Regions from separate parts of the Zoogloea sp. JDB1 genome, predicted to be linked through region 3. Evidence: riboswitches for the same ligand, from Rfam matches in the RefSeq annotation. Region 3 holds a riboswitch; each other region holds the start of a gene.

Region 1 (2,173 bases), 1.7 Mb from region 3:
TCGATGATGCGCACACCGCCGCCCTTCAGCGTGTAGCCGAAGGTCACCCTCTCGATGCGGCCGCCATCGCTCTCGGCCTGAGTACGGAAATCTGCGAAACCCTCCAGCCAAGCCAGGTTGCGAAACGCATCGTCGGCATTCAGGAAAATGTAATTGCGCGCCACCTGGGGCTTGAGATAGTTGAGCTGGGTGCTCAGGTCGTGGAAATATTCGAAAGCCGCGCGCAAGCGCCGGTCCAGGCTGGTCTTGGCAGCGTCGACCCGTTCGAACGCATCTTCGACGGCCCGCTGGCGGGTCTCCACCTCACCGCGCAACTGGTCCAGCAGACCGCCGCTCCGCACCGTAGGCAGCGGCTCCTCGTCCTTTTGAACGGCAGCTGCCTGGCCCGCCAGGCGCACCGGCGGGAAGTCGTTGCCCGGGACCTCGTGATAGGTCTCCCTCGAACGGGGCAGGCCGGTGTAGCGGGAGTCGATCTCCTGCACGCGTTTGCGCGCTGCCTCAAGGTCAAAGGAATTGATGTCGGCGAGCAGGGCCTCGGCCTCCGCATCCAGGGCGTCGGCATTCGTGTCCTCGCATCGACTCCGGTCCCTGTCAGAACAAGCGTCAGGAAGAGAAGACGAGGCCATGCCGCGGCCGGGCGGGAAAAAGGGATCGGGTTGCACGGCAGTCAAGACACCACGGGATATTGATCCGCTGGAGGGACCGGGGTTATTACAGATGCAAGTATTCCGCTGCCTGCGGGCTGGGTCAATCCCGGAATGGTGCGGGATTACCCTCCAATCCCTGTGAAAAATTCCCAGTCCCGGAAATTCTATCCCCGAAACGGGCAAAACCCAGCATCGATCCCTGCCTGCCGCCAGGGAAGCTTGCGCGCGTAAAGAACATACAGTTAGACTCCGCGCCGTTACGGGTGCCGACCCCGCGTCTGCGGGAAAGGTGAAACGGGAAGTCCGGTGACGTCGGGAGCATGCTCTCCCCGACCATTCCGGCGCAGCCCCCGCTGCTGTAAGCCTGACGAATCTGCTCTACGCCACTGGGTTTTTCCCGGGAAGGTTGGCAGACGAGAATGAAGGCGAGCCAGAAGACCGGCCTGTGACGATTGGGTGTGGTACCGGCCCCGGGGTGTGGGCAGATCCGACCGATGGGCTTGCCCAGACCCGTTGCCGTCCTGTTCCCTCCGCTGTTTCCCGGAACCGTCGCCGCCACAGGTCCGCACCCGCCTGGTCTGTATGCGTTTGTTCTGCACATCCCCGTTGCCCTGCCGCACTTCGTTCAATCGACACGAAGGAAAGCAAACATGCACATCGAACCGGGGTACGTCGCCAGTGCCAAGATCGTCGCCGCCAACGCCGCCGCCGTGGCGCTGCTCGGCAGCCAGTCCGTCCACCTCCTCAAGCAACCGCAGCTGATCGTCCGCACGCTCATCGCCGGCGTCTTCTTCACGCTGTTCATGCAGGCCTTCCACCTGAAGGTTGGCCCGTCCGAGCTGCACTTCCTCGGCGCCATGCCGATCTACCTGTCCCTCGGCTTCGTACCGGCCTTGTTCGGCTTCGCCATTGGCCTGCTGGCCCAAGGGCTGATCTTCGAGCCGACCGACCTGGTGCACCTGGGCGTCAATACCCTGTCCCTCGCCGTGCCGCTGATGGTCGTGCATGCCACCTTCGGCCAGCGCCTCGCCAAGCTGGATGTACGCAGCATCCTCAAGCTCGACGCCGCCTTCTACAGCGGCGTGACGCTGATGGTCGGCTTCTGGCTCGCCATCGGTGAAGTCGCCACGCCCTTCTCCGCCTGGCTCGCCTTCGCTTCGTCCTACGCCGCCATCGTGATGGTCGAGCCGATCTTCACGCTGCTGGCCCTGCAGGCCATCGGCCGCCGCCAGGACAACCCGGTGGTGCGCTTCTGCTTCGCCGCGAAGGCTGCCTGATGGCCGGCAAGGTCTGGTTCGTGGGCGCCGGTCCGGGCGACCCGGAGCTGCTCACCGTGAAGGGCCGCCGCCTGCTCGAAGAAGCCGGCGCGATCCTCTTCGCCGGCTCGCTGGTCGATCAGGCGGCGACGCTGTTCGCGCCGCCCGGCTGCGAGATCCGCGACTCCAAGGACATGACGCTGGAAGAGATGAGCGCCTGGCTCCTCGACCAGACCGCCCGCCACGCCACCGTGGTGCGCCTGCAGACCG
Region 2 (2,173 bases), 2.7 Mb from region 3:
GAGATCAGCCCGTAGAACTCGATGGCACGGGCCTCCCGGTCGATCTCATTGAGGGCGAGGCCCATCGCGACGCGCATGAAGAAGATTTGCGGCAGCTCGATGCGGCGGCCGTCCTCGTGCAGGAAATAGCGGTCGTAGAGGGTCTGCAGGCCCAGGTAGCCGAACTGCAGGTCGCGTTCTGGGCGCAGGGCGGCGGTGAGGCGGGCCAGGTCGAAGTCGGCCAGGCGCGGGTCGAGCAGCCCGGCGGCGATCCCGCGGCCGACGAATTCCGGCAGCTGCTCGGCGTACAGCCCGGCCAACGCATCCAGTTGCACGCCGTGGCCCAGCACCTCCCGCGCCAGGCTGACCAGCAGCAGGCGCGCGGTGGCCTGGTTGTAGCCGGGTTCGCGCTCGATCAGCCCGCGGGCGGAGAGGATCAGGGCCTGGTCCACGTCGGCGAGGGGCACCCCGTCGTAGAGGTTGCGGAGGGCGTGATCGAGGATGGTCTGGGGGCTGACGCCATCGCCCAGGCCGGCGCAGGCTGCCCGGCAGTTGGCCAGCAGGCGGGCGGTGTCGAGGGGGATGCGGCGCTCGCCGTCCAGCACGTGGAGGACAGTCGCGGTGGCGGCGTCGACCGGCACGGAGGCCCGTTCCGCCGACCGGCGCTCCCGGTACAGCACATAGGCGCGGGCCACGTCGTGCTCGCCGGAGCGCATCAGGGCCAGTTCGACCTGATCCTGGATGTCCTCGATGGACACCGTGCCGCCGTCCGGCAGGCGGCGGGTGAGGGCGCGCAGCACGGTGTCGGTGAGGCGGCCGACGATCTCGCGGACGCGGGACGAGGCGGCGCTGGCGTTGCCTTCCACGGCGAGGAAGGCCTTGGTCATGGCCACGGCGATCTTGTCGGCGTTGAAGGCGACGACGGCCCCGTTGCGGCGGATGACCTGCAGCGCGGCGACGGCGGATTCATGGCTGCCGGCGTGGCTCGGCGGGGATTTCAGGATGGCGGTCTGCAAAGCGGGTTCTCCGTGTCCGGGGGGCGGAGAGCCGAGGGCGCTGCCTTTGCACGATGGCGGGAATCCGGCAGGGCGGCCCACTACGCAACGGCGGCAAGACTCCTCGTTTCAGGGACACCCCGCCCCAAAAGCGCAAAAAGGATTGGGCCATGGCAGGTCTCCTGACTCTCGGGTCCGCGTGTCGTGCCGGCCTTCCCGGAGCGCATCCAGTGGCTGTGGGGGCACGAAACTCGCCGATTACAGTTGCGGGGGCAGTGCCGGCATTGAGACCGTGGTCTCGCACCGGCTTCCCTTTTCATCCCCTTGCGGGGAACCAATGACGGGGCGGAGTGTAGGCGGCGGCTGGTGGGGATGTCAATGCGTTGATCGGCTATTTAGTGATTGAGGTGATTTATGGATCAACCAATAGTAGGTCTTGGTTCTGGGGGTATCGCTGGGTGAGCGCACCTGATCCTCCATGGGGATGCAGGCGTTACGGCCGATGGATGTGCGGGGGGACACCTGCTTGCTGTTCGTGGCGCTGACTCCGGTGCTTGCATCCACGTAAGGATCACTTTATGTTCAAACGACTGTACGAGGACGGAGTATCAGAAGTGGCTGCACCGAAAGCTGTCGAAACCCCCAATGCGGACACCCGCGAACGAATTCTCGATGCGGCCGAGCGCCTCTTCATGGCGAACGGCTACGAAGGGACGTCGATGCGCCAGATCACCAGCGGGGCAGGCGTCAACCTGGCAGCGGTGAATTACCACTTCGGCTCCAAGGAGTCCCTGATGCAGGAGGTCTTCCGCCGGCGGCTCGACTGGCTCAACGATGAGCGCATGCGCATCCTCGACGCGCTGGAGCGGGAATCGGCGGGCAAGCCGTTGAAGCCGTCGCAGATCGTGGATGGTTTTTTCGGGACGCTGCTGCGCCTGGCCGACAACGAGGCCCGCGGCGGCATGACTTTCCTGCGCCTGCTCGGGCGAACCCTCACCGAGCCCACCGAGTTCATCCATACCTTTCTCGCCCGCGAATACCGGACCGTCGTCGAGCGCTACAAGGAAGCGCTGTTCAAGGCGCTGCCGGATGTGCCCAAGGCCGAGATCGTCTGGCGCTTCCACTTCATGCTCGGCGCCACCTCGTTCGCGATCGCCGGCATCGACGCGTTGCGCGTCGTGACGGACTGGCAGATCGAG
Region 3 (2,173 bases):
CCTTCTGGTGCAGGTTCTCGTAGGCGGCGAGCAGGGTACCGATCGGCAGGCGGATGTCGTTCTGCCACATGAATTGCTGCTGGGTGGTCTTGATCGACGCGCCACTGGGGGCGTAGGACGCGAAGTCCTTCGAATCGTCGACGGACTGGCCGAAGCGAACGGTGCTGGTCCAGACGTCGCTGAGGCGGTTGCGGCTGTACAGGTTCCAGACGTTCTGCACGTCGTCGTTGAAGTTGTCGAAGCCGAGGCCCGAGTCATAGTGGTTACGGCTGGTGGCGTAGAGGATTGAGCCGCCGACTTCATGGCCATCTGCCACGCGGTAGCTCAGCTTGGCCGACAGGTTGCTGTTGCGGTACGGATCCTTGTCCGGGTTGTAGTAGTAGGGCTGCTTGGTCTTGCTGTAGATGGCGCTGTAGCCGTCGCTCTCGGCGTAGCCACCGCGCACCGAGTAGGACAGCTTGTCGGTGCCGCCGGACACGCCGGCAGAGGTTTCGCGGGTGCCGTAGCTGCCGACGCCGACGAAGGCGTCCACCTTCGGCGCGCCTTCGCCCTTGCGCGTGAAGATCTGGATCACGCCGCCGATCGCGTCGGCGCCGTACAGTGCGGAAGCCGGGCCGCGGACGATTTCGATGCGTTCGATCTGCGACAGCGGGATGTCCTGCCAGCTCGGCGAGCCGAGAGTGGCGGAGCCGAGGCGCATGCCGTCCACGACCAGCAGGGTCTGGCGCGGGCTGGCGCCGCGAATGAAGATGTCGGTGGCCTTGCCGGGGCCGCCGCTGGAAGCCATCTGGATGCCGGGCTGGCGGGCCAGCAGTTCCGGCAGCGAGAAGGTCGAGCCGGCGCGTTCGATCTGCTCGCGCTCGATGACGGTCACGTCGGCGAGGGACTCGTCGGCACGCTGGGCCTGACGGGTCGCGGTAACGACAACCGTGGGTTGTTCGGCGGGGGCAGCCAGAGCGATGGCGGGGAAGGCGGAGGCGACCGCCAGGGCAGCTGTGGAAAGTCGGATGATCATCTGTCAGGTTCTCCCGGACCCGGTGGCGTCCCCGCCGACTCGGGTGGATTGCGTGTGGAAGCGCAGGGGAGGTACCGCAGAAGGCCGGACAGGATCACGGCCGCGCGCGTTGCCACCACCCCGTGGCACTTCCGCTGTTGTGTGATCGAGGCCGGTATCCGGGCTCGCAAGCCGAGCCGGTGCGGCACAATGCCGACCGGACAGGACGCATCGCCTTCCCAGACCCGACGGGCCCAGTGGCTATGTGATGCGCCTTGCGCTTGCTTACCGTTGCGGGGGCAGCACAGGCCTTGCGGCTTCCTTGGAAGCACGCGCACCTGTTTCCCGTTTAACTCCTGACCTGGACGGCCGCTGGAGCACCTGGAGCACGCGTATCGCCGGACCGATTCGGCCCTGTGGCGACAACGGCGGCGATAATAGCACCAAAATCAGTCACTTCCCGAATTGGGTTGACGTGAGCGTCAATCCGCTGGAGCCTCTTATGTCATCCGAATTGATCCTGGGCGGTGCCCGTTCCGGCAAGAGCCGCCATGCCGAGCAGGCTGCCGCCGCCAGCGGCCTGGCCGTGCATGTGATCGTTACCGCCGAGGCGCTGGACGAGGAAATGTGTGTGCGCATCGCACGCCACCAGGCCGACCGGCCGGCCGGCTGGAATGTCGTCGAAGCGCCCCGCGCGTTGGCGGCGGCACTGCAGGCGACGACAGCGCCGGAGCGCTGTGTGGTTGTCGATTGCCTGACCCTGTGGCTGGCCAACCTGCTCGACGGGGCCGAGAACCTGCCGTCGGCCGCCGGTGCCGAGCTGCTGCCGGCCTTCGCCCGCGAGCGTGCGGCGTTGCTCGAGCTGATTCCGCAGTTGCCGGGGAAAGTGATCTTCGTCGCCAATGAGGTGGGTCTCGGCCTGGTGCCGGAGAGTCCGCTGGGCCGCCTGTTCCGCGACGAGGCCGGGCGTCTCAATCAGGCCGTGGCGGCCCTGTGCGGGCGGGTGATTTTCGTCGCCGCGGGCCTGCCGCTGGTCCTCAAGGGGACCTGAAGGGCGGGTGGTAATAGGTCACAGTTCGGCGATGTCCCGCCACATAGCGGCCGCTGCTTGCTGCACGGCACCATCGATCCCTCAAAAAAACAAAAGGGATCCACACCATGAGCACTCAACGCCTTGCC
Region 4 (2,173 bases), 2.8 Mb from region 3:
TTCGGCACGGATAGCGTCGTAGCGGGCGCCAATGTTGGTGCGGAACCAGGGTAGCCATTGCGTCCTGGCGTCAATGAAGACGCCCGACGCTGTTTCAGTGATCCTGTCTTCGCGAACGGTGTCGGTGCGCTGGCGATTGACCGTGTTGTAGAGGCCGACCTTGCTGATGCGGTCCTGGCGCAGCTGGACGCCGGCGGTGAGCTCGGTATCCCGCAGCGCGGGGCTGAGGAACCAGGTGCGGCGGAGATCGCCCCCCCAGACGACGCGCTGGTCAGCTTGTTCATGCTGGTCGCCGGCGAGGCCGCTGATATAGCCGGAGGGCGCGGAGAACAGATTCAGCCCGTAATCGATCACGTAGGCGTTGGCACGGGTGGCGCTGTTCTCGCCGGTGAGCGCCCATTCGCCGGACAGGCTGTAGCGATGCGTGTGTCCGCCGTCGTTGGGAAGCAGGGTGCCGTAGCGGCCGATTTCGCCACTGGCGATGGCTCTCGCGGGCACGTGTTCGGATGCGGTCCAGTCGGCCTTGTAGAGCATGGCCGTCAGGGCGAAGCCGTTGGCGGCGGTTCCCGACGACAGCCGGAAGACGGCGTTCTGTTTCTCGAGGTTTTCCGGTTGATCCCAGGGGCCATCGTTTCCGGCCACCTCGATCCCCGCCAGCAGGTTGAAGCCGTTGAACTCCGTGCTGCCCGCAGTGAGCAGGCGGCTGTAGTTGTGCTGGCCGACGGTCAGGTCGATGAAGGGGGCAGCCAGCTTCCGCTGGTAGTCGATGCGGGCACTGCCGCTGGTGGCGAAATCACCGTCCTCCGCGCCGTAGACGCCCTTTTTGTACTTCACGGTACTGACCAGCTCGGGAATCAGGAAATTGAGATCCATGTAGCCCTGGCCGTGCGCGTGGCTGACCATGTTGATGGGCATGCCCATGACGTGGGTCGAGAAGTCGCTGCCGTGGTCGAGGTTGAAGCCGCGCAGGAAGTACTGGTTGGCCTTCCCGTCGCCGGAGTGCTGGGTGACGATCATGCCTGGCACGACCTCCATCACTTCGGCAGGGCGAAGCAGCGGCCGGTTCGCCAGTTGCTTCGCGGTGACGGTGCCTTCGCTCGCGGAATCGGCTACTCCTATCAAATCCCTGCTACTGCTGTTGACGGTGACTTCCTGCAGCGTGGGAATACCGGCTGCGAAAGCAGGGAAGGAGCACGTGGAAAGGACGGCCAGCATCAGGGGCCGCATGCGCTGCTTCATCATGAAGATGGCGGCGCGACGGGAGAAGCTGCGGGGCGAGGGAGGGTGGAACTTGCGTTGCGCGTCTGGCATGAGGTCGAACGTCCTGGTGGACCGTCCGCACAGCGAAGACGACAGGCAGTGCCAGAGGCAGTGTGCTTTTGCCGCCCTCTGCACCCCGCAGACGGTCTGTTGCAAGCGCCCCCGGTCTGATCCAGGGACATCGAGCAACAGGCCGGTCTCCGGGCTCGCAAGTGACATCGGACCGATGTCGAGTGCATCGCCTTCCCAAACTCTTCGCGCACGCCGTGTTCGACGTCACGTAGGAGATCAGTGGCTGGCCATCGGGGAGGACGACCGGGATGTACCTGAACTTGCTTACCGTTGCGGGGGCAGCCAAGGCTTTGCAGAAAAACTACGCACCTTGTTCCCGTTTAACCCGGAATGCCATGGCATTCCGGGCACCTGCTGCATGGGATCGCTGAAATTCGAAGTGAATTCAACGAAGCCGCGCATTCTATGCCTTGTTGAAAAACTCTGTCGATATGAGATTTGTATGGTTTGGGCCAAGGCGCCCGGGCGATCAGGTTGATGTCGTGCCCGGATGGTGTCCAATCCGCCAGGATTTCAGACCTTGTACAGCTGTAGTGTGGCGATCTGACGTTGGGCCTGTTCGTCCAGGCTGCGGGCTGTGACGGACGATTGCTCCGCTGCGGCAGCGGCCTCTTCGGCCATCTGTGCGATGCGCTCGATCTGCACGGCGATGTTGTTGCTGGCTGCACCTTGCTCGCGGATTGCGTCCGAAATCTCGGATACGACGTGGGCGGTGTCGCTGGCCGCCGTACCGATTTCCTTGATCGCCTTGTCCGCGTCGTCGGCGCGGGAAACGCTCTGCACCACGAGCGTTTCCGCTGCTTCCATTTCTCGTGCGGCCTGTTCGGAGTGTCGGCGCATG

What was found. A riboswitch is a leader RNA that binds a small molecule or an ion and turns the genes downstream of it on or off. The one in region 3 is predicted to bind cobalamin.
Region 1: it holds a riboswitch for cobalamin, as region 3 does, so the genes downstream of both, AC1PPK_RS22165 (energy-coupling factor ABC transporter permease) here and AC1PPK_RS04150 (TonB-dependent receptor domain-containing protein) in region 3, are expected to answer to the same signal.
Region 2: it holds a riboswitch for cobalamin, as region 3 does, so the genes downstream of both, AC1PPK_RS17760 (ribonucleoside-diphosphate reductase subunit alpha) here and AC1PPK_RS04150 (TonB-dependent receptor domain-containing protein) in region 3, are expected to answer to the same signal.
Region 4: it holds a riboswitch for cobalamin, as region 3 does, so the genes downstream of both, AC1PPK_RS17265 (TonB-dependent receptor) here and AC1PPK_RS04150 (TonB-dependent receptor domain-containing protein) in region 3, are expected to answer to the same signal.

Annotation. Positions count from the first base shown of each region.
Region 1 covers NZ_CM161496.1:4,889,542-4,891,714, forward strand. The annotation lists gene AC1PPK_RS22160 (hypothetical protein) at 1-626, opposite strand, end outside; cobalamin riboswitch at 892-1,108, shown strand; gene AC1PPK_RS22165 (energy-coupling factor ABC transporter permease) at 1,298-1,924, shown strand; gene cobM (precorrin-4 C(11)-methyltransferase) at 1,924-2,173, shown strand, end outside.
Region 2 covers NZ_CM161496.1:3,923,056-3,925,228, reverse strand. The annotation lists gene AC1PPK_RS17760 (ribonucleoside-diphosphate reductase subunit alpha) at 1-995, opposite strand, end outside; cobalamin riboswitch at 1,130-1,329, opposite strand; gene AC1PPK_RS17755 (TetR/AcrR family transcriptional regulator) at 1,553-2,173, shown strand, end outside.
Region 3 covers NZ_CM161496.1:944,178-946,350, forward strand. The annotation lists gene AC1PPK_RS04150 (TonB-dependent receptor domain-containing protein) at 1-1,015, opposite strand, end outside; cobalamin riboswitch at 1,148-1,394, opposite strand; gene cobU (bifunctional adenosylcobinamide kinase/adenosylcobinamide-phosphate guanylyltransferase) at 1,497-2,045, shown strand; gene AC1PPK_RS04160 (protease inhibitor I42 family protein) at 2,153-2,173, shown strand, end outside.
Region 4 covers NZ_CM161496.1:3,812,915-3,815,087, reverse strand. The annotation lists gene AC1PPK_RS17265 (TonB-dependent receptor) at 1-1,311, opposite strand, end outside; cobalamin riboswitch at 1,435-1,702, opposite strand; gene AC1PPK_RS17260 (methyl-accepting chemotaxis protein) at 1,846-2,173, opposite strand, start outside.